3 regions of the Mesorhizobium sp. LjNodule214 genome follow, and region 1 is predicted to be linked to each of the others. Evidence: riboswitches for the same ligand, from Rfam matches in the RefSeq annotation. Region 1 holds a riboswitch; each other region holds the start of a gene.
What was found. Region 1 has a riboswitch for cobalamin ahead of metE (5-methyltetrahydropteroyltriglutamate--homocysteine S-methyltransferase). Riboswitches for the same ligand answer to the same signal wherever they lie in the genome.

Region 1 (7,516 bases):
TCCTGGTCCGGCGCCGGATCTTGACCATCAAAACACAAGGGGTCCGCCTGCCAGCTGCGGCCGCTCGGCTTCGCCGTCGCGGTGATCGTGATTGAAGCCAGAGGCAGACAGAGCCATCGAGCGGCAATTGGCCCGGTGCAGATGGCGGAGCGTCGATGCCGCTTCAACAGTCTCCGGAAGTACCGTATCAACCTTCCCCCAGCTTGGCCCTGCATCCGATATCCCGGAACACGCTCCGCGGACCGGCGCCGCGTGATCGCTGATGCTTCTCCCGATGGTCGGGACCGGGGGGTTCGGCGACCAAGGTCGGGGAGACGATAGTGACACTGGATGATCCCAATACGGAATAATCCGAAACTGGCTGGCGGTGAGCCGTCTAGTTTCTGGCCGGCTCATTTGGGGCCCAAGCCTCCTTCGATCACCCGCCAACGGCGGCCTCTGGAACAGCTGACTTCGACGCGCCATGACAAGGGCCTCGGCCAGGCCAAGGTTGCCGAGGCGCTTTCGCGGGCAGCTCGATTGCCTTGGGTGCGCCGGATGGACTCACCCCAAGATCGCCCGGTGTGTGGCGTTGCCGCTCACCGCCGGCGAGGGGCACCGAGCCCTACGCGGTCTGCGCTTTTTCCCGAATTGCGCGTGCTGCAGCCACCATGTTCATCAGGGCAGGGCGGACCTCCTCCCATCTGCGCGTCTTGAGACCGCAGTCGGGATTCACCCACAGTTGGCCATCCAGCAATCGCTCGCGCGCAAGCATGATGAGGTTGGAAATCTCCCCCACTTCCGGGACCCGCGGCGAGTGAATGTCATAGACACCAGGACCGATCCCGTTCGGATACTTGAAGCTTCGGAGCGTATCGAGCAGTTCCATCTGCGAGCGCGAGGTTTCAATGGAGATCACATCGGCATCCATTGCGGCAATCGCGTCCACGATATCGCCGAACTCGGAGTAGCACATATGGGTGTGGATCTGGGTCGCATCGCCGACCGCCGTTGAAGCCAGCCGGAAGCATTCGACGGCCCAGTCGAGATAGGCCTGCCAGTCGGCCTCGCGCAGCGGCAAGCCCTCGCGCAGTGCGGCTTCGTCGATCTGGATCATCCTGGCGCCGGCCTTTTCGAGGTCGCTCACTTCATCGCGAATGGCGAGCGCGACCTGGCGGCAGACGGCTGAGCGCGGAAGGTCGTCTCGGACGAAGGACCAGTTGAGGATCGTCACCGGGCCGGTAAGCATGCCCTTCACCGGCTTCGGCGTCAGCGACTGAGCATATCGCCACCAGTGTACCGTCATCGGCTGTTGTCGCGACACATCGCCAATGATGATCGGCGGGCGCACAAAGCGCGAGCCATAGCTCTGCACCCAGCCGTGTTGCGTGAAGGCGAAGCCGCGGAGCTGCTCAGCGAAATACTGCACCATATCGTTGCGCTCGAATTCGCCGTGGACCAGCACGTCGAGTCCGATCTCTTCTTGCCAGCGAACGGCGGCTTCTATCTCTTTCTTCAGGAACGCCTCATAGTCGACGTAACTCAGTTCGCCTTTGGCATGGGCTGCCCGCGCCTTGCGAACCTCGGCTGTTTGCGGGAAGGAGCCGATCGTCGTGGTGGGAAAGGAAGGCAAGCCAAACGTGTCGGCCTGAAGCTTGGAGCGCACGGCGAATGCGCTCTTCCGGCGCGTCATGCCGACCTTGATGCTGGCGACCCGGACTTCGACGAGCGGATCATGCACCTTCGCGGATGTCGCGCGAACGGCGGCAGCCTCAGCCGACGCCTCCAGTTCGGCGGCGACCGCGTCCCGGCCTTCGGCCAGGGCACGGGCGAGCACGACCAGCTCGCCGGTCTTTTGCGCCGCGAAGGCGAGCCACGACTTCACATCCGCATCGAGTGCCGTCTCCGTGTCCAGGTCGATCGGCACATGCAGCATCGAGCAGGACGGGGCGATCTCCACGCGGTCCGACGGCCAGCCGGCGACGATCGGCTTGATGCGGTCAAGTATGGCAGGGAGGTTCGCGCGCCAGACGTTGCGGCCGTCGATCAGTCCGAGCGAGAGCACAAGGTCCTTGTGCGCGAGCCGGCCGACGGGCTCCAACTGCTCTGGAGCGCGCGCGAGATCGACGTGCAGTCCCGCCACGGGCAGAGAAATTGCGGTCTCGAGATTGTCTCCCAGCGATCCGAAATAGGTAGCGACCATGATCTTCAACTCCGGTGCTGCTTTTGACAGCCGGCAGTAGGCGAATTGGAGCGCATCCCGTTCGTTGGGAACCAGATCGACCACGAGCGCCGGCTCATCGATCTGCACCCAATCGGCTCCCGCGAGCTTCAGCCTCCGCAGGAGCTCCTCGTAGACGGGCAGCAGCCGTGGCAGGAGCGCGATAGGGTTGAAACCTTCCTCAGGTGACTTCGCCAACTTGAGAAAGGTAACCGGTCCAAGCAGGACCGGGCGCGTGTGGATGCCGAGCGCCTTGGCCTCGAGGAAATGATCGACCGGTTTCGCCGACGAGAGGGCAAAGCTCTGATCGTCCGTAAGTTCCGGCACAATGTAGTGATAGTTGGTGTCGAACCATTTGGTCATTTCCATCGCGGCAAGGCCATGCCCGTTGGCCGCATGCTCGTCACCTGCATGTCCACAATCAGCGGCCTGACCTTGGTTGCCGCGCGCCATGGCGAAATAGGTATCGAGTGGGACCTCGCCGTCAGTCCAGGTGTATCGTGCCGGCACGGCGCCGACCATGGCGATGGTGTCGAGCACATGGTCATAAAGCGAGAAATCGTTGGACGGGATTTTCGACACGCCGCGATCGTGCTGCTCCCTCCAGCTGGCGGCGCGTAGCGCCTTCGCCGTCGCGAGCAGGTCGGCAGCGGGAGATTTTCCGGACCAGTAGCTTTCAAGCGCGAATTTGAGTTCCCGCCGTCGACCGATACGCGGCACGCCGAGCGTTGCCACTGGAATTTGTTGAGAGACAGTCATGCCATACCCCGATGGTTGGGGCGTGGGGACAAGGAACGCACGAGTAGGCGGCACGAAGCCAGGCTACCGCGGCCACCGAGACACCCCGCCCGTGGACGTTGTTCGTCGTGGCAGGTCTCCTGGCTCGCGGGTCAAAGCCTCTGCCCGTCTTCCCGAGGCCGTTCGCCTCAGTGACACCAATGGGCTTGGCTCGCCGCTAACAGTTGCGGGGGCAGCGCCGGCATCGCACCGGCTTCCCTCTTAGCTCCGCTACGGCAGTGCCGCGCGGAGAACCACGACATGCGCACAGTTACAGCCGCTTCGCTCCTTGTCAATACATATAACGAGATGTTTATGTGATGATGCGAATAGTGCCCTTGCGCTGATCGGTCTCTTTCGCCCAAAGCCGCATACGATGCCGCCTCTCATCAGTGCAGGCTCGGAGAGGTCCTTGTCCCCATCGGCGACGCCGGATCAGATCGAGGTCGCCGGGCTCAAAAGCGTAAAGTGGGGCGAGGCCGTCACGGTCCGCCGGGAATCCCGGTATTTGTTCCCCGCTCGGCTTCGCTCAGCGTGTTTGCGCATTCCAGCGCGCTGATGACCATGGCCGCAAGCGGAAAGAAGAGGTGGCGCCGCAGGTGGGCGGGCTGGGGCCGGGCCGCCAGCGTCCCGAACAACTGCGCGGCGATCGCCTCGACCTGCTGCGCGAGCAGCTTCACCCTGCGGTCGCTGAAGGCCGGCGCCACGATCGTGCGTAACCGGGCATGCTCGCCCCCCTCGTGCGAGACCAGCCTCCCGGCGAACCGAGAATCACCAAATCTGGGGTGCATGCCGCACTCGCTAAGCGACGGAAGGGCGGAAGGTGACCGGCAGGCGCTGCGGGCAGCGAATGACGTAAGACGGCATGTAGACGACGTTCTCCGGGGCGATGGCCAGCGCCAGATCCTCCAGCCGCCCGAACAGCGCGGGGAAGGCGCAGCACAATTCCAGGCGCGCCAGCGGAGCGCCCAGGCAGGAATGCGGCCCCTCGCCGAACGATACGTGCGCGTTGTGCCGCCGGGTGACATCGAATCTGTCGGCGCCGGGACCGAAGGCCTTTTCGTCCCGGTTCGCCGCATAGAACGCCATCAGGACGGCGTCGCCGCGGCGGACCATGCATCCGTCGATCTCCACGTCCTGGGTGGCATAGCGGAACGGCAGATTGGCCGCTGAGCTGCCCCAGCGCAGGATCTCCTCGATCGCCTGTGACCACGGAACTTGGCCGCTGCGCACCAGGTGAAGTTGCTGCGGATGCGTCAGCAATGCCAGTACGCCATTGCCGATGACGCCGGCGGTGGTCACGAAGCCCGCAGAGAGCACCATGAACAGCATGTCGATCAGCTCGGTGTCGGAAACGAGCTCGCCATTGTCACGCGCGACGATCAGGGCCGAAGCCAGATCATCGCCGAGCTGGCCCCGCTTGAGCGCGATCAGGCGACGGAAGAACTCCGGGATGCGCTGCCGCGTCTGTCGCACCTCATCGGCTGTGGCGGAGGTGTTGGCCAGGCTGTAGGTGAGCGCGACGATCTCTTCGCGCTGTTCGTCCGGCAAACCGAACAGTTCGGCGATCACGTTGGTGGGCAGCGGAGCGGCGAACTCGCACATCAGATCTGCACTGCCGCCGCGCTGCGCCATCTCGGCCAGGAGTCGATCGACGCATTGTTCGACCCGTGGCGCCAGCAAGGCGATACGACTGGGCGCGAAGCTGCTGGACAGCAGGCCGCGCAAGCGCCGGTGATCGGCGCCGTGCGCCGTGGTCATGTTGTCCACTTTGCATATCCCGATCAGCGGATGATCCTCGGGAATCTCGCCGTCCTGCAGCGCCCGCCACTGTCGCCAGTCCTTGTTGAAACGCTGGTCGGAAAGCATACGCCTGAGCGTCTGGTGACGGCCTGCCGCCCAGGTCACAAAATCGCCTGGCAGCGACACTCGCGCCATCCCTTCCTGCTGCAGAATCGCAGAAGACAGATCATCAAGTTGCGTGGGAGCGGCCGGCACACCGATCACGTCGCAATGATCGTTTTCTGCGCGCATGCCAACAACTCCTTCAAGACCATCGCGGGTCCACTTCTCGGCACGGATGATCCGCGCGCGGACTTCGAAAAGTGCCCCCCAGTGTGCTTCGTCCTCAGAAGCGGTAGGTGAGACCTGCGCCTATCAACCAGGGATCGAGCTTGGCCTTGCCTGTGAGCTTGGCGCCGGCGACAGTGACGTCGAAGTCGGGCTTGAGGAAAAGCTTCTTCACGTCGAAGTTGACGCCCCAGTGCTCGTCCACCATGTAGTCGAATCCGACCTGCAGCGCGGCGCCGAATGTGTTCTTGACCTTGAGATCATCGGCGCTGCCGGCTTGCTGATGATAGAAGATCGTATAGTTCACGCCGGCGCCGAGATAGGGTTTAAAGGCGTCGAAATCGGTAAAATGATACTGCAATGTCACCGTTGGCGGCAGCAGCCAAACCTTGCCGACCTTGCCAAGCCCGCCGATCGCACCTTGGCCATCGATGTTGGCATAGGTGGTGCCGAGTATGAGTTCGGCGGCGATGTTGTCCGTGAAGAAGTACGAAATATCGAGTTCCGGCGTCACGGTGTTCGAATAGGAAAGACCAGAGCCGGGTACCGCATTGACGTAGCCCGAATCCTCGGTAATCACCCCCAACGCCCTCAGGCGGATCTGCCAGGGGCTTGGCGCTTCCGCGACCCGGGCTTCAGCCTGCGGGACGCTCGCGGCTTGATGAACATCTGCCGCGCTGGCCTGTCCCGCAACGATGAGGACGACAGCCGCTGTCATTGCCCGCGCCACGCCAATTCGCGCTCTCGCCATACTTTTCTCTCCTTGATCTTCAGAAGCGACGCACTGCGCCTTGATTGAATCCTGCTCGCATCAATCGAGATTGACGGAGCGCTCATGCGGGATAGCCCCCGCATATGTCGTGCCAAATGAGAAAATCATTGCAGAACAACGCGATCATTCTGATAGCGCTGTGTCTCATGTCCGACTTCGTCGAAGATCCGACAATAACTGCGGCCGTAGCCGCCGCCGGGTAGCAGTTCGTCAACATCGGCCGCCAGTTCGTTGGCATGCTCGTACTCGGCTTCGAGTTTGGCGTATTCTGCGTTCAGCGCCTTGATCGTCGCCTGCTGCTTCGCCGTCAGGCCGGGGAACGTTCCAGCCAGCTGGCGCAGTCCGTGGGCGTGTCCGTAAGGTCGTCTCGACCGCGACCGATAGGGGCGGGAAATCCGTTGACAGCATGCGCCAGCCGCCATCCGATCGGGCCATGTAGCGGATCGCGTTCAAGACCTCTCGCAGGTCCGTCACCACGCGCCGCCCGGTCTTGGCCGCGCCCGGCAGGAACGGTTGTATCCGCGACCATTCCTCATCCGTCAGATCGGAGGGGATAGCGCTTGGTCTCCTTCTCGATATCGGCCATCCGGCCACGCGTCGCTCGGGTCCACATCCCAAGCTTGAAACACGATTAATCCCGCCAGTCCGCTGGCCGCACTGCAGCAGGCCCCTCTTCGGGCGGCAATTAATCCTGCTTCGGTTTGAAATTCGCTACGAGAGCACGATATCGTTGTGATGACCGACCTGGATTGATCACTGAGTGGCCGATACCGCCATCGAATACGGCGAAAAGGCGCGTGGCCGTTCTGAACCTCCGGGCCGGCCGCCGCGCAATCGTGCGGTGATGAAGCACTCCGATGTCCTTGGTGGGCTCGATTACCTGGCGGCGGACTATCACCGGCAGGATTTCTCCAAGCATATCCACAACGAGTATCTGATCGGGCTGATCGAGCGAGGTGTCCATGATGTCTGGTGCCGAGGTGAGATTTGGCACGCCGGTAGCGGCACCGTCGCGACCTTCGCGCCCGGCGAACCGCATTTCGGGGGTGCCGGTGACGATCTTGGCTGGAGCCAGAAGATCTTTTACATGCCCGAAGGCCTTGTCCGGCAAGTCCTTGAGGACAGCGGCCAAAACGAACCCGGAACGATCGACTTCAAAAGCCCGTTCCAGGAGAATGCCCCAGTTGCACACGGCCTCAGCGCGTTTTGGCGCCTGCTTGAACATGGGCATAGCTCGGCACTGGAGATCGAGGAGTATCTGATCCGTTTCCTGCCCCACGTCTTCGCAGAGGCCGGCGGGTCACGCGTTGCTGAGCGAAAATTCGTGCCACCGAGGTTCCGCGACGTATGTGACTTCATCCATGCCCACTTTGACGAAGTTCTGCAGCTCGCCGCCCTGGCCGCCCTCGCCGGATGCTCCAAGGCGACGTTGATCGATGGCTTCAAGGCGCATTTCGGGTTGCCCCCCACGCGCTACCTGATCCAGGTCCGCATCGACGAGGCGCGACGGCTGCTGAGGCGAGGTCATCACGTCGCCGAGGTCGCCGTCGCTGTCGGGTTCGCGGACCAGAGCCACCTGACCCGACACTTCAAGGCCGTGTTGGGGGTGACGCCGGCGCGTTACCTCTCGGTTTGAATATCGTTCAATAAAGCGCGCGGCGAACCGTCTAGCTTGGACGCTCAATGGATGAAACGAG
Region 2 (7,516 bases), on a different contig from region 1:
CACGCCGGATGGCCGGTTTCCCACACAGAAAAGGCGGCCGCGGCGCCGGATCAACTCTCGCCCGGACAAACGACCATGTCAGATATCCTTCGCAGACATCGCGTCGCGGCCTTGCTGGGCGCTGCGCTGATCCTATCCCCCTTCGTGGTGTCCTTCGCAGACAGTGCGAACAACATGGGCGCAAGCAGCACCGTTCCGACAACCCAGACCCCCGTCGCCGGCATAGAGGCGCCGAACGGGTCGTTCGCCCCGATCGTGGCCGCCGACAAGCCTGCGGTGGTGACCGTCACCACCGTCATGAAAGCGCAGCCGGAAACGATGAGCGAAGACTCACCCTTCGACGGCGGTTCGCCCTTCGACGACTATTTCCGCCAGTTCTTCGGCGACCAAGGAACTCCCATGCCCAAGACCCCGCCGCAGCAGCAGCCGCAGCGCGCCGAGGCGCTTGGGTCCGGCTTCATCGTCGGAGCCGACGGCACCATCGTCACCAACAACCACGTCATCGATGGCGCCACTTCGATCAAGGTGCGTCGGCTTCGCCATCCCGTCGGACCAGGCCGAAAAGGTGGTCGCCAAGCTGATGAAGGGCGGCGACATCCAGTACGGCTATCTCGGCGTCCAAATCCAGGAGGTGACGCCGGACGTCGCAAGCGCCATGGGCCTTGACCATCCCGGCGGCGCGCTGGTTTCCGAGGTCACCGACGGATCGCCGGCCGCCAAAGCGGGGATCAAGACCGGCGACGTCATCACCAGCTTCGCCGGCCAGGAGATAAAGGATCCGAAAGACCTGTCGCGTGCCGTCGCCGATGTAGCGCCGGGCGCCAGGGAAACGCTCGATGTCTGGCGCGACGGCAAGGCCATGCAGATTTCCGCCGATGTCGGACGCAACAGCGATGATGCGAAGACCGCCTCGGCCGAAGGCGATGACGGCAAGTCCCAGGAACAGGCCTTGCGCGTGCCCTCGCTCGGCCTGGGCCTCACCGACCTCACGCCGGATATTCGCGAGCAACTGAACCTGACCGACAGCCAGCGCGGCGCGCTGGTCGAGCGCGTCAATCCGGACAAGGCGGCCTCGGCGGCCGGCATCCAGCCGGGCGACGTCATCGTCGGCGTCGACCAGACACCGGTGAAGAACGCCAGGCAGGCAAACCAGGCGATCGCGCAGGCCGGCAAGTCCGGCAGGAAATCCGTGCTGCTGCTCGTCGATCGCGGCGACGCTCAGATCTTCGTCGCAGTGCCCTTCGCCGCCGGCTGAGGACGAGCAACACAGGCTTGCCGCGTCTGCGGCGAGCCGGTTGGGGCCGGTAAGATTCCTGTTGCCCCCCGGGATTTCTTCTTGAACACTGGCTGAGGTCGATTTCGGCCGCAGCGCAAACGGATTGTCCCGATGGTTACCCGCGGCTTCTTTTCCGGACGAAAGCCCCCGACGGTCACGGACGCGCGCATCCCGCCCGGGCAATATCTCGAGCAGGGCTTTCCCGTGCTGTCGGCCGGACCGACACCGCGCGTGCGCACCGAGGATTGGTCGTTCACGCTCAAGCACGGGCCGCGGCCGACCAAGAAATGGAACTGGGCCGAGTTCAATGCGCTGCCGCTGAGCAGGATGACGCGCGACATACATTGCGTGACTGCGTGGACCAAGTTCGACACGGCATGGCAAGGCGTGCTGGTCGACGACATCCTCGCCGATGCCGGCATCGAGCCGCCGACCGCCTTCACGCTGGCGCACTCGTTCGACGGCTACGCCACCAATGTGCCGGCAAAGGACCTTGTCGCCGGCAAGGCCATGGTGGCGCTGCTCTATGAAGGCAAGCCGATCACGCCGGACCATGGCGGGCCGGCGCGGCTCCTGGTGCCGCATCTCTATTTCTGGAAATCGGCCAAATGGCTGAACGGGCTGCAGTTCACCGAACGCGACGAGCCGGGCTTCTGGGAATTGCGCGGCTATCATATCTATGGCGACCCGTGGCGCGAGCAGCGCTATACGGACGACCTATGAGCGAGGCTTCGGCGGCGCAATCGCCCTGGCAGACGGCGAAGATCACTCGCATCGAAAAGCGCACGCCGCGCGTCACCAGTTTTTTCTTCCGGCTGTCGCGGCCCTTCGTCCACCAGGCCGGGCAGCATGTCGATGTCCGGCTGACAGCGCCGGACGGCTACCAGGCGCGGCGCTCCTATTCCATTGCTTCTGCGCCGGAGAGCGGCGGGACGATCGAGTTGGCGATCGAAAGGCTTGAGGACGGCGAGGTCTCGCCCTTCTTCCACGAGGTCGCGGCTGTCGGTGATGAGATCGAATTGCGCGGTCCGCTCGGCGGCCATTTCATCTGGTCCGACAGCGATGGCGGGCCGATCATCCTGGTCGGAGGTGGCTCCGGCGTGGTGCCGCTGATGGCGATGGTGCGCCACCGGACGGCGCGGAAATCCTCCGTGCCGGTCGCGCTGGTGTTTTCGGCGCGGATCTGGGACGAGGTGATTTTTCGCGATGAGCTGATCGGCCTCGACGACCGCCGCGACGGCTTCGAGCTGGTGCTGACACTGACGCGCGAGGCCGCACGGCGGCCCGAGGACTATTCGCGGCGGATCGACGCCCAGATGATGATGCAATCCCTGACGCGACTGCCCGAGCCGCCGAGGCTTGCCTTCGTCTGCGGCTCGAACGCCTTCGTGTCGGCCGCCGCCCAGGCTTTGATCGATGCCGATGTCCCGGCCGGCCTCATCCGCACCGAGCGCTACGGGGTGTGAGCCGCCTGCCTTTCAGGCCTCGATTTCGAGCGCCGACAGAGGCTTCGAGCAGCAGGCAAGGATAAAGCCGTCGTCGATCTCGTGATCGAGGATGCCGCCATTGTGGCTCATCTCGACGTCGCCCGAAACCTTCTTCACCTTGCAGGTTCCGCACAGGCCGAATTCGCAGGCCGCGGGGATCCTGACGCCGGAGGCACGCGCCGTCTGCAGCACGGTCTGCCCGGCGACGCATTCGGCGTCGACATCCGAAAGCGCGAAGCGGATCGGGGTCGCGGCCTCGGCAGACACTCTGGTGCTGCCGTCCACTGGTACGGCAAACGGCGCGGGTATTTCCTCGACCGCGGGAGCGGCAAAGCTTTCCTGGTGGTATCTGGCCATGTCGAAGCCCGAGGCTTCGAGCATTCCGCGCACCGCGCGCATGAATGGATCCGGGCCGCAGCAGAAGATTTCGCGCTCGCGGAAATCGGGCGCCAAGAGCGGCAGCCGGATGGCGTCGATGCGGCCCATATGGCCGAACCAACCTTCACGGCTGGAGCGCTCCTCGATCATGAAGCCGAGCGACAGGCCGGGCATTCGGCTGCCCAGCAATTCCAGCTCCTTGCGGAAGATGATTTCTTCCGGCCGGCGCGCGCAGTTGACGAAGCCGACATCGGTCCATGGCGCGCAGTCGTTCAACCAGCGCAGCATCGACATCATCGGCGTGACGCCGGAGCCGGCCGAGATAAGCAGATACTTTGCCGCAGGATGGCTGTGGAGCGAGAAGTCGCCCACCGGCCCGTAGGCCTTTACGTGGGTGCCGGGCTTCAGATGATCGAACATCCAGCGCGTGCCGACGCTGCCGGCCTGTGCCTTGACCGTCACCGCAATTGAGAAGGGCCGTGACGGCGACGACGACAGCGTGTAGGTGCGCATCAGCGGACCGTCGGCGGTCGGCAGTTCCAGCGTCACGAACTGGCCCGGCTTGTAGCGGAACCAGGTCTGGTTGTCGGAGCGGAAGGTGAAGGTCTTGACGTCGGGCGCCTCGTCGGCGACGCCGATCACCTCCAGCACCTGCAGCCTGTCGTTCCAGGGCGCCATCTCGTCGAGGTGGCGGTAGAGGCCGAGATCGGTCATCGCATTCATCCCCTCACCCCTCAGGCGACATTGCGCAGCGCCGGCCGGCCGCCTTCGGCAAGGCGCGGGCCGATGAAGGACGCGTACCATTCGACGAACTGGATGACGCCGCCCTCATGCAGTTCCGAATAGGGGCCGGGCTCGTAGGCCGGCGACAGGATGCCGAAGGCGTTTTCCTCGACGATGCGGCGATCCTGGTCGTTGGTCTCGGTCCAGACATGGGTGAGTTCTTCGAGGTTGTAATCGACGCCCTCGACCGCATCCTTGTGCACCAGCCACTTCGTCGTCACCGCGGTTTCCGTGGCGCTGATCGGCAGCACGCGGAAGGTCACCGCGTGGTCGATGAGGATGTGGTTCCATGTCGTTGGGTAGTGATAGTGCATCAAGGTGCCGATCCGATCGGCCGAGACCGTGTCGGACAGGTTCTTTGTCACCGCGCGCTTGCCGTTCATCGTGTAGCTGACGGCATCGCGCAGCAGCGGCGCGCGGGTGGCGCGATATTGTCCGGCCGGGTCGATGCGGAACTTGCTCGGCAGGCCCGCCGCCTCGCATTTCGCCCAGTGCGCCAGCATTTCGGGGTCGCTGTCGGCGCCTTGCACGCCGGTGACCGTCGGTGCTTCCGGAAAAGTCTTGCACAGTTCGGGATGATTGCCGGCGCAGTGGTAGCACTCACGGTTGTTTTCCCAGACGAGCTTCCAGTTGCCCTTCTCGACGATAGTCGATTCGAAGGCGACCTTTGCCTCGCGCAACCGGTGCGGCAGGAGGTAAGGCTCGATCATCGCCCGCATCGGCGCGAAGTCGGCCGGCTCTTTTGCCAGGCAGATGAAGATGTAGCCGCCGACGCTTTCGCAAGCGACCGGCTTCAGGCTGAACTGGCTCTTGTCGAAACCATCGGCCATCTGCCGGGCGAACAACAGCCGGCCGTCGAGTTCGTAGGTCCACTGGTGATAGGGGCAGACCAGCTTTGCCGCAGTGCCCTTCTCGGCGTTGCAGACGCGGCTGCCGCGATGGCGGCAGGAATTGTGGAAGGCGTTGATCTTGCCTTGCTGGTCGCGCACCAGCACGACTGGATAGTCGCCGATCTGGGCGGTGATGAAGCTGCCGGGCTTCGGCAGTTCGCAGTCATGGCCGATGAACAGCCAGTCGCGATACCAGATCAGCTCCATGTCGAGCTTGAAGAAATCGGCGTCGGTATAAAAGGGCTGTTCCAGCGAGTAGCCCTGCTTGCGGCTGTGCAGCAGCCTCAGCATGTCGTTGCGCGCATCCATGTCCTGTCCTTATCGTTTAAGGACTGAACTGGTGGTGATGGAGGAAAGACCGGCGGCAATCCGGCGGCAGACCGGACATGCACCATCCACCTCTTGACCGCCCACCGCGATCAGTCGAGTCTAGAAATCTCCGGCTGGTTTCCGGGCTCTGGAGTGTCCTTGCGGACGGTCGCGACACCTTCCCAGGCGGATTGCCCAGTGGTCTCCCGTTGCGACTTGAACTCCACCACCGTTGCGGGGGCAGCGCCGGGTTTTGACCGGCTTCCCAATTCTCCGCTTCGTCGGCGACGAGGCAGCACCTGAGATGAATTGATCTAACCATGACGGCCGGATTGCCGGCGGTATGAAAACGACATCGCATCCATGTGTCGCGACACGGATGGTGATTACCGCAGCCAAACTCCAGGGACGCCGATTTCCGCTTCTGCCGCACTTGGTGCCCGTCACGAATCGCTCGCGATCGGGCTTTAGCCGGCGTCAAAATGGTTAACAGTATCGAAAAGTGACTATTAGCAGATTCTAAAATCGAACCGAACGGTTCGTTTCTGTTGACGGTGCGTGCAGGACGGTGTGAACGCTGGCACTCCGACACAGTTGGTGATGCATAGGCGGCTTTTTGATAACCAATTGATAAAGTTGATAAAAGGTTCGGTGGTAGTAGGCTCTGGTACAATTTCAAGATGCAGAGTCATGGTCCACACGGAACAACTTCGTGATTGGAAACCGCCACCTGGCTTTCCCACATCGGGGCTGTCCGAACGACGCGAATTCCTTCCCAAGACACGCCGCTAGACGGACGGAAAACTGAAATACTGGAGTATTTAAAAATGAAAAAGATTGTTCTCACTGCCGCCGCCCTTCTGGCCATTTCCGGCAGCGCCTTCGCAGGCAGCGACAACTATGGCTCCAATGGCGCCGACCAGCCCGTTGCTGCAGTGGACAGCTCGTACACCGCTTCGATCAAGAAGTCGGAACCGGCCACCGAGAAGCCTGTCGACCAGGGCAGCGACCGCAACCTGTTCGGCAACAACTAACAGCCGATCCCAAGACGCAGAGCGGCGGTCAAGCCCGCCGCTCCGGGAACTGAAAATCCAGGAGCACCCAAAATGAACAAGATTGTCCTTACTGCCGCCGCGCTTCTGATCGCCGGCGGCAGCGCCTATGCCCGCAACGACAGCGTTGGTGCGAGTGCCGTCAACAAGCAGACGACCGCCAACATCGACACCACGCAGACCTCGTCTGTGCGTAATACCGGCTCGCCGGTCTACAAGCTGCTGAACTCGTCGGGCGACGTGCAGAAGTCCGCCTCTCAGGGCAGCGACCGCAACCTCTTCGGCAACAACTGACCGCCGAGGTCGTTAGCAAAACAAGAGCGGCGGGCTAGGCCCGCCGCTCTTGTTTTTATGTTTTTATGCAATGCCAGATGGCCTGTCTTCAGGCCGCCTTCACTTCCGGCGCGTGGAGCGAGAAGGAGTGGCCGTCCGCGTCGAAGATATGCAGGTCGCCGGCGTCCGCGCCCAGCCGCAGCGTCGTCCCGCGCTTGACCTCGACATTGCCCGGCATCTTGGTCACCAGCGGCAGGTCGGCGCGGCCGATATCGACATAGACGAGCTGAACCTCACCGAGCTGCTCGACATAATCCACCGTTCCCTCGAACAGATAGTCCGCGCCGGTAGCAATCACCAGATCCTCCGGTCTGACGCCGAAGCTGACCGCAGCGCCTTTCGCCGATGCCGGCGTGGCGATCGGCACCGTCGCCTTGCGGCCGCCGACATGGCTGACAATGGTCGGGTTGCCGGTCTTGTCGATCGTCGCCGGCAGGATGTTCATGGCCGGTGAGCCGATGAACTGGGCGACGAACAGATTGCCCGGCCGCTTGTAGAGCTCCATCGGCGTGCCGACCTGCTCGATATGGCCTTCCTTCAGCACCACGATGCGGTCGGCCAGCGTCATCGCCTCGACCTGGTCGTGGGTGACGTAGATCATCGTCGTATTCGGCATCGATTCCTTCAGCTTGGCGATCTCGATGCGGGTGGCGACGCGCAGTGCCGCGTCGAGGTTCGACAGCGGTTCGTCGAACAGGAACACTTTCGGATTGCGCACGATGGCGCGGCCGATGGCGACGCGCTGGCGCTGGCCGCCCGACATCGCCTTGGGCAGCCGGTCGAGATATTTGGTCAGTTGCAGGATCTCGGCCGCCTGCCGCACCCTCTTGTCGATCTCGGCCTTGCTTTCCTTGCCGATCTTCATCGAGAACGCCATGTTGTCGTAGACCGTCATGTGCGGGTAGAGCGCGTAGGACTGGAACACCATGGCGATGCCGCGCTTCGACGGCGGCACATCGTTCACCACCTCGCCGGCAATCTTGAGCTCACCGGAGGTGATCTCCTCCA
Region 3 (7,516 bases), on a different contig from region 1:
ATCAGCGCCTCGGTCGAGGTGACGAGAAAACCCTTGTCGGCCAGCTCGTTGTTGATCTCGAGGAAGAACGGATCGTCGGAACCGACCGGTCGACCGGTATTGGGGTCGATGATGCCCTTGGGCTTCGGTGCGACGAGCGTGCCGGAACTGTCGTTCAATCCCATTCCAGCGCTCCTTTTTTCCATTCATAGGCAAAGCCGATGGTCAGCACCGCCAGAAACACCATCATCGACCAGAAACCGAGCATGCCGATCTTCGAGAAGGACACCGCCCAGGGAAACAGGAAGGCCACTTCCAGGTCGAAGATAATGAACAGGATCGACACCAGGTAGAAGCGGATGTCGAACTTCATGCGGGCATCGTCGAAGGAGTTGAAGCCGCATTCATAGGCGGAAAGCTTTTCCGGATCGGGATTGCGGTAGGCCACCAGGAACGGCGCAATGATCAGCGCCAGGCCGACGACCAGCGCCACGCCGATGAAGAGGACTATGGGCAGGTACGAACTCAAAAGTGCGTTCATGCTGCGGCTTTCCGTTGGCGGTCAATCCACTTTGATTACAGCAACCAACCTTAATGCGGAAGCGTGACAGATTAACCGCTGAACCGTTTTAGGTGGCCTATGCTGCAACGCGGCGAGGGTTAGCGCAGCGCTTTCGGCGAAGCAAGTCAAACCTTGTTCAAAACGCGGTGCTGGACGGCATATCCCGGAAAACTGGTCCGATCCGCTCTTGTTTGATTTCCTTCACTTTTTACTCCACTTTTCTCTCCTGACATATATCCCGCCAAAACCCTGCTAGCATGGCCAGGAATCATCGGTTTTTGCTTGGCTTGAACAGCATCAGGGCGACGTCTGCATGAAGGAAAAGATCTCGCTCGGCATGGCCCGGCGCATCGCGCTCGCAGCACAAGGATTTACCGACCCGAGACCGGGCGGAACACCCAACCGCCGCCATCTGGCCCGCGTGCTCAGCCGTACCGGCCTGCTGCAGATCGATTCCGTCAGCGCGGTGGTGCGCGCCCACTATATGCCGCTCTATTCACGCCTTGGTTCCTACCCGCTCGCCTTGCTCGACAATGCCGCCGTGACGCGCAAGCGCACGGTGTTCGAATATTGGGCGCACGAGGCCTCCTTCCTGCCGGTCGAGACATACCCGCTGATGCGCTGGCGCATGCAGCGCGCCGAGCGCGGCGACGAGATGTATCTGGGGCTGGCCAAATGGGGCCGCGAACACGCCGGCTATATCGAAGAGATCTACCGCGAGGTCGTCGATCGCGGCCCGATCGCCGCTTCCGCGCTGGAAGGCCAGAAGGGGTCGGGCGGCTGGTGGGGCTGGAGCCACGCCAAACACGGCTTCGAATGGCTGTTCTGGGCCGGCCGCATCACCACGGCGTCGCGTCGCGGCTTCGAGCGGTTTTACGATCTGCCCGAACGCGTCCTGCCGCAGGCTGTCCTCGACCTGCCGGTGCCGGCGGCCGAGGATGCACACCGCGAATTGCTGCGCATCTCGGCGCGCGCCCATGGCGTCGCAACCGCCGGCGACCTGCGCGACTACTTTCGCCTGTCGCCAGCCGATATGAAGGGCCGGCTGGAGGAATTGGTCGAAACGGGCGAGCTGCTGCCGATGCGCGTCGAGGGTTGGGACAAGCCGGCTTACCTGCACAAGGACGCCCGTTTGCCGCGCCGCATCGAGGCGCGCGCCCTGCTGGCTCCCTTCGACCCTGTCGTATTCGAGCGGGCGCGTGCGGAGAGGCTGTTCGACTTCCGCTACCGCATCGAGATCTACACGCCCGCCGAAAAACGCCAGTACGGCTATTACGTGCTGCCGTTCCTGCTCGGCGACAGGATCGTCGCGCGCGTCGACCTCAAAGCCGACCGCCCGGCCAGCGTGCTGCGCGTCCACGCCGCCTACGCCGAAGCCTGCGCACGACCCGAAACCGCCGCTCAGCTCTTCGCGGAATTGAAGCAGATGCAAGACTGGCTCGGGCTGGAGCGCATCGAAGCGATGCCAGCGGGCGATCTCGGTCCGGCGCTTGTCGACATCGCCGTGTCGTAGGGTAGTGTCTCAGTTTGAAATCATGGCTCTGAGCCATTAAGGACCGCTACAACGCCACCGGAGGCCAGAGCAGGTAGAACAGCATAACGGCAAGCAAGGCGCCAATTGTCCCAAAAGACAACACCGCCACAGAAATCCAAATCGCTCGCCTGATCCGCACCTCAAGGCGTCTCCTCTAAGGTCGCTATGTGGTGGACCCGGCTGCCGCTCGCGTAGACGGTGAAGCACTTGTTGCCCAAGCGGTCGTTTTTGACAGTGAGCGAGGTGGTGTATCGCGGAGCATTTCGTGGCAATGAGGTCGTGGCGACGGGTGGCAGATGGCTAGCAGCCAGCCGTCCGAGAAGCACAGCTAATTGCCCTTCCGCCAGTGACGCCTCCGGGATGGAATCCTCCCATGGCTCGGGCGCCCCGTGGCGTACAATCTTCCAAACTCGCGCCATGTCGCCGGCCCATGCTTTCCGCTAAGCGTAGGTGGTTTCGCTTAGGGCTTCAAACACGACCGACAATTTTCTGGATTTCAAACTGAGACACTACCTGTCGTAGACGCGCGTTGACACGACTGTCCCTACAAGCCTAAATCCGCTGCAGACGGTCTCCTCTCGGCAAAGGGAGGAGCCAAGAGGGAATGCGGTGCGAGATCGCAAGATTTCAAATCCGCGGCTGTCCCCGCAACTGTAAGCGACGAGCCTCAGCCGAAAACCACTGGGATGTTCCCGGGAAGGCGGCTACCCAAGGCGATGACCCGCGAGCCAGGAGACCTGCCGTCTGAGACATAAAGAATCCGATCGCCTGGCGGGTTTTCCGGGCAAGGAGCCTGATTTGGAGCGCGACAGCAGTTTTTCGGCTGAGACAGCGGACATATCGTCCGGCAGGGACGAATCCCTGGCGGGAGTCACAATCATCGTCTGCGCCTCCTGCCGCGATGAAACCGGCTCCGACGCCCATCCCCGTGCCGGCGCGCTGCTCGCCGAAGACACGCGCCGCGCCGCCTCGGGCGAAGACCTCCATATCCGTACCGTCGAATGCCTCGGCAACTGCAAGCGCCGCCTCAGCGCCGCGATCCTGCGCGACGGTTGCTGGAGCTACGTCTTCGGCGACCTGGCCACGACGAGCGGCGCCGACCTCGTCGCCGGCGCAAAGCTCTTCGCCACCTCGACCGACGGCCTCATTCCCTGGCGCGGCCGCCCCGATTCCTTGAAGCGCGGCCTTGTCGCCCGCATTCCTCCCCCTGATCTGCTGAAGGACTGACCATGACCGCTTCTGTCTCCCGCGTCCCCTGCACCGTCGTCACCGGCTTCCTCGGCGCCGGCAAGACGACGCTGATCCGCCATCTGCTCGAGAACGCCAAAGGCAAGCGGCTGGCCATCATCGTCAACGAATTCGGCGACATCGGCATCGACGGCGAGATCCTCAAGGGTTGCGGCATCGACACGTGCCCAGAGGAGAACATCGTCGAACTGGCCAATGGCTGCATCTGCTGCACCGTCGCCGACGATTTCGTCCCGGCGCTGGACCAGATTCTGTCGCGCACGCCGAAGGTCGACCACATCCTGATCGAAACCTCGGGCCTCGCCTTGCCCAAGCCGCTCGTCCAGGCCTTCCAGTGGCCGAGCGTCAAAAGCCGTGTGACGGTCGACGGCGTCATTGCTGTGGTCGACGGGCCGGCCCTGGCCGAAGGCCGCGTCGCCAACGACATGGATGCCCTTCAGGCGCAGCGCGCCCAGGACGAGACGCTCGATCACGACGACCCGGTCGAGGAAGTGTTCGAGGATCAGGTCGCCTGTGCCGACCTGATCATATTGTCGAAGAGCGATCTGATGGACGCCGCCGGTTCGGCCCGCGCCAATGCCCTCATCGGCGAGCACCTTTCGCGCGCGGTCAAGATCGTGCCGACCTCCCAGGGCAAGGTCGATCCCTCCGTACTGCTCGGCCTCGGTCTCGCCGTCGAAGACGACATCGAGAACCGCAAGTCCCATCATGACGGCGCATTCGACCACGAGCATGACGACTTCGACACGTTCATTGTCGACATTCCCTCGATCGCCAATCCCGATGAGCTGGCGAAACGCGTCGCCACCGCCGCCGAGGAAGAGAACGTGCTGCGCGTCAAAGGCTTCGTCGAGGTCGGTGGCAAGCCGATGCGGCTGTTGCTTCAAGCCGTCGGACCGCGCGTCAACCACTATTACGACCGCGCCTGGACGGCGCAAGATGACCGCCGCTCGCGCCTCGTCGTCATCGGCCTGAAGGGGCTGAACCGCCCGGCCATCGAGCGTATCCTCGCCGGCTGAGGCAAAAAACGAACCGCGATGCACATTCTCACCACAACATCCGCCTCGCTCGACGACCTCGCCGAGCCTGTCGATCTCCGGCAGACGCCGGCGGATATCGTGGCGCTGTCCTTTACCGACAGCGATCTTTCCGGACTGGCGGCGGCGTGGAAGGCGGAGCGCCTGCCATCCATGCGGCTCGCCGCACTTCGCGACCTGCGCCATCCGATGTCGGTCGATCTCTGGATCGACAGCGTGGCGCGACATGCCAGGGTGATCCTCGTCCGCATCCTCGGTGGCTATGACTGGTGGCGCTACGGCTGCGACCAGCTCGCCGCAATCGCGCGCGAACGCGGCATCAAACTGGCGCTGCTGCCCGGCGAGAGCCACGACGAGGATTTTCGCCTGATCGAAGGCTCGACGCTGCCGCGTGCGGAGTTGGACGCGTTGCTCGGCTATTTCCGCGAAGGCGGGCCGGAGAACATGAGCGCGCTGATGCAGAGGCTGGCGCGGTTGGCGGGATCGGATGCGGCAGTCGCCCAGCCGGTCGCGGTGCCCAAGGCGGGATTTTACGAGCCTGGACGAGGCGTCGTGGAGAAGCCGGGCCTTTCGAATGTCGGCGCCGCCGTCATCCCCATCCTGTTTTACCGCTCGATGCTGCTTGCCGCCGACGTCGCGCCGATCGATGCCCTTTTTGAAGCGCTCAGAGCGCGTGGCATGGCCCCCGTGCCCATCTTCGTGTCGAGCCTCAAGGACCCTGCCTCGCTCGCCTTTGTCGAGACGGCACTCGCGGCGCTCAACCCTGCCGCCATCGTCACGGCGACCGCTTTCGCCTCCGGCGCCGAACCCGGTATCGAAACCCTGTTCGACCGCGCCGGCGTGCCAGTCTTCCAGGTCATCGTCGCCACGACGCGCCGCGACGTCTGGGAAAAGAACCAGCGCGGCCTGGCGCCGGCCGACCTCGCCATGCATGTCGTGCTGCCCGAACTCGACGGCCGCATCCTCGCCGGCGCCATTTCCTTCAAGGGTGAAAGCGAAACCGATCCGGCACTGGCCTTCCGCGCCTTCGCCAACCGGCCGGAAGGTGATCGCGTGGCGCAGGTGGCGAGCCGCATCGAAGCCTTCATCCGCCTGCAGCGCGCGCCGCGCGCGACGCGCAAGCTCGCCATCCTGATCCCGGACTATCCCAGCGCCCCTGGCCGCACCGGCTATGCCGTCGGCCTCGACGTGCCTTCCAGCGTGCTGGCGATGTTGCACGACCTCAGGGAACAGGGCTACGCCGTTGAAGGGATTCCGCAATCGCCGCGCGAGTTGCTGGAGGTGCTGGAAAAGGGAGGCCATGGCCTTTCCTTGGAGGATTACCTCCCCATTTCGGCGGAGCTGCCCGAAACGGCGCGCAATGCGATTGAAGCGGCGTGGGGCAAGGCTAAAGACGAAGCGCACGTCAATTCGCCCCCCTCTGTCCTGGGCGCGACAGGATGCAAACCTTCGCAGCCGATAGGCGAAAAGCACTTCCCCTTCCGCGCCGCGACCTTCGGCAACATCACCGTAGCACTCGCCCCCGACCGCGGCCGGTCAACCGATCGCCGCGCCGACTACCATGACCCGACGCTCCCCCCGCGCCATGCCCTGATCGCCTTTGGCCTGTGGCTGCGCAAATCGCTGGGCGTCCATGCCCTCATCCATGTCGGCGCCCACGGCACGCTGGAATGGCTGCCCGGCAAGACCGTCGCACTCAGCGAGACCTGCTTTCCGGAAATCGTCACCGGCGCACTCCCCGTCATCTATCCCTTCATCGTCTCCAACCCCGGCGAGGCGGCGCAAGCCAAGCGGCGCATTGCCGCCATCACGCTTGGCCATCTGCCGCCGCCGCTGACCGGCGCCGGGCTGGACGAGAACCAGCACAAGCTTGAACGCCTGGTCGACGAATATGCCCAGGCCGACGGTCTCGACCGCCGCCGCCGCGACCGGCTGGCGAGCCTGATCGTCGAGACCGCTCGGAAGACCGGGCTTGCCGCCGAGGCCGGTGTCGCCAGGACGGACGCTCCCGACGAAGCGCTGCGCCGCATCGACGCCTGGCTCTGCGACCTCAAGGATTTCGCCATCAAGGACGGCCTGCATATCTATGGCCGCTCGCCTGACGGCGAGGCCGATCCGCTGCGCAAGCAAAGTGCGGCGGCCGAGAAGTCAGCGCTTCTGGCGGCGCTCGACGGCCACCACGTCAGGGCCGGGCCGGCCGGCGCACCGGCCCGCGGCCGTTCCGACGTGCTGCCCACCGGCCGCAACCTGTTTACCTCGGACCCGCGCACCATGCCGACTCCGACCGCCTTCGATCTGGGCAAGGCGGCGGCCGAGGAAGTGGTGCGAAGCTATATGCAGTCGCATGGCGACTGGCCGCGCTCTTTGGTGATCGACCTCTGGGGCTCCGCCTCGCTGCGCACCGGCGGCGAGGAGATCGCGCAGGGCCTGGCGCTGATGGGCTGCCGGCCGCAATGGGACGCAGCGACCGGCCGCGTCACCGGTATCGAAGTGCTGCCGCCGGCAACGCTCGGCCGCCCGCGCGTCGATGTCACCTGGCGCATATCGGGCCTGTTCCGCGACATGTTCCCGACCCAGATCGCCCTGATCGATGCCGCCGCCAATGCCGTCGCCGCCCGCGACGAGGAAGATTCGGAAAACCCGCTGGCGGCCAGGACCCGCATTGAGGGCAAGATCAGCCCGCGCATCTTCGGCACCTCGCCCGGCACCTATGGCGCCGGCGTCGAGGATCTCTTGTCGAGCGGCGACTGGGCCGCGCGGGAAGAAATCGGCCGCGCCTATCTCGACGCCACCTCGCACGCCTATGGCGGCGCCGACGGCGAAGCGGTCTCCGCGCCCGGAGCCTTCGAAACCCGGATCGCCGAGGCCGACCTCCTCGTTCACACCAGCGACGACCCCGGCCGCGACATTTTGGAAGGCTCCGCCGATGTCGCCTTCATCGGCGGCTTTTCGGCAGCGCTTGCGGCCCTCGGCAAGAACGCCGACGTCATCGTTCTCGACACCACGGACCCGCAAAAACCGAAGCCGCGCTCGGTCGGGGAAGCCGTATCTCGCGTCGTTCGGGCCCGTGCGGTCAATCCCCGCTTCATTGCCGGGCAGATGCGCCATGGTCCGCGCGGCGCCTCGGAATTCGCCGAGACGGTCGACCGGCTGGTC

Region 2: it holds a riboswitch for cobalamin, as region 1 does, so the genes downstream of both, ACSQ3Z_RS05825 (aromatic ring-hydroxylating oxygenase subunit alpha) here and metE (5-methyltetrahydropteroyltriglutamate--homocysteine S-methyltransferase) in region 1, are expected to answer to the same signal.
Region 3: it holds a riboswitch for cobalamin, as region 1 does, so the genes downstream of both, ACSQ3Z_RS16275 (DUF1636 family protein) here and metE (5-methyltetrahydropteroyltriglutamate--homocysteine S-methyltransferase) in region 1, are expected to answer to the same signal.

What each region holds. Positions count from the first base shown of each region.
Region 1 is NZ_CAXUPE020000006.1:93,119-100,634, reverse strand. It holds gene metE (5-methyltetrahydropteroyltriglutamate--homocysteine S-methyltransferase) at 605-2,935, opposite strand; cobalamin riboswitch at 3,052-3,251, opposite strand; partial or broken gene ACSQ3Z_RS35495 (cytochrome P450) at 3,526-3,812, opposite strand; gene ACSQ3Z_RS35490 (cytochrome P450 family protein) at 3,779-5,011, opposite strand; gene ACSQ3Z_RS35485 (OmpW/AlkL family protein) at 5,106-5,765, opposite strand; gene ACSQ3Z_RS35480 (hypothetical protein) at 5,924-6,241, opposite strand; partial or broken gene ACSQ3Z_RS35475 (transposase) at 6,252-6,413, opposite strand; gene ACSQ3Z_RS35470 (AraC family ligand binding domain-containing protein) at 6,580-7,455, shown strand.
Region 2 is NZ_CAXUPE020000001.1:1,188,618-1,196,133, reverse strand. It holds partial or broken gene ACSQ3Z_RS05845 (PDZ domain-containing protein) at 76-1,255, shown strand; gene ACSQ3Z_RS05840 (molybdopterin-dependent oxidoreductase) at 1,388-1,999, shown strand; gene ACSQ3Z_RS05835 (ferredoxin reductase) at 1,996-2,742, shown strand; gene ACSQ3Z_RS05830 (2Fe-2S iron-sulfur cluster-binding protein) at 2,755-3,855, opposite strand; gene ACSQ3Z_RS05825 (aromatic ring-hydroxylating oxygenase subunit alpha) at 3,876-5,123, opposite strand; cobalamin riboswitch at 5,239-5,441, opposite strand; gene ACSQ3Z_RS05820 (DUF680 domain-containing protein) at 5,951-6,157, shown strand; gene ACSQ3Z_RS05815 (DUF680 domain-containing protein) at 6,230-6,469, shown strand; gene ACSQ3Z_RS05810 (ABC transporter ATP-binding protein) at 6,558-7,516, opposite strand, start outside.
Region 3 is NZ_CAXUPE020000002.1:485,141-492,656, forward strand. It holds gene ACSQ3Z_RS16260 (NuoB/complex I 20 kDa subunit family protein) at 1-164, opposite strand, end outside; gene ACSQ3Z_RS16265 (NADH-quinone oxidoreductase subunit A) at 155-520, opposite strand; gene ACSQ3Z_RS16270 (winged helix-turn-helix domain-containing protein) at 855-2,054, shown strand; cobalamin riboswitch at 2,627-2,834, shown strand; gene ACSQ3Z_RS16275 (DUF1636 family protein) at 2,874-3,302, shown strand; gene cobW (cobalamin biosynthesis protein CobW) at 3,305-4,342, shown strand; gene cobN (cobaltochelatase subunit CobN) at 4,361-7,516, shown strand, end outside.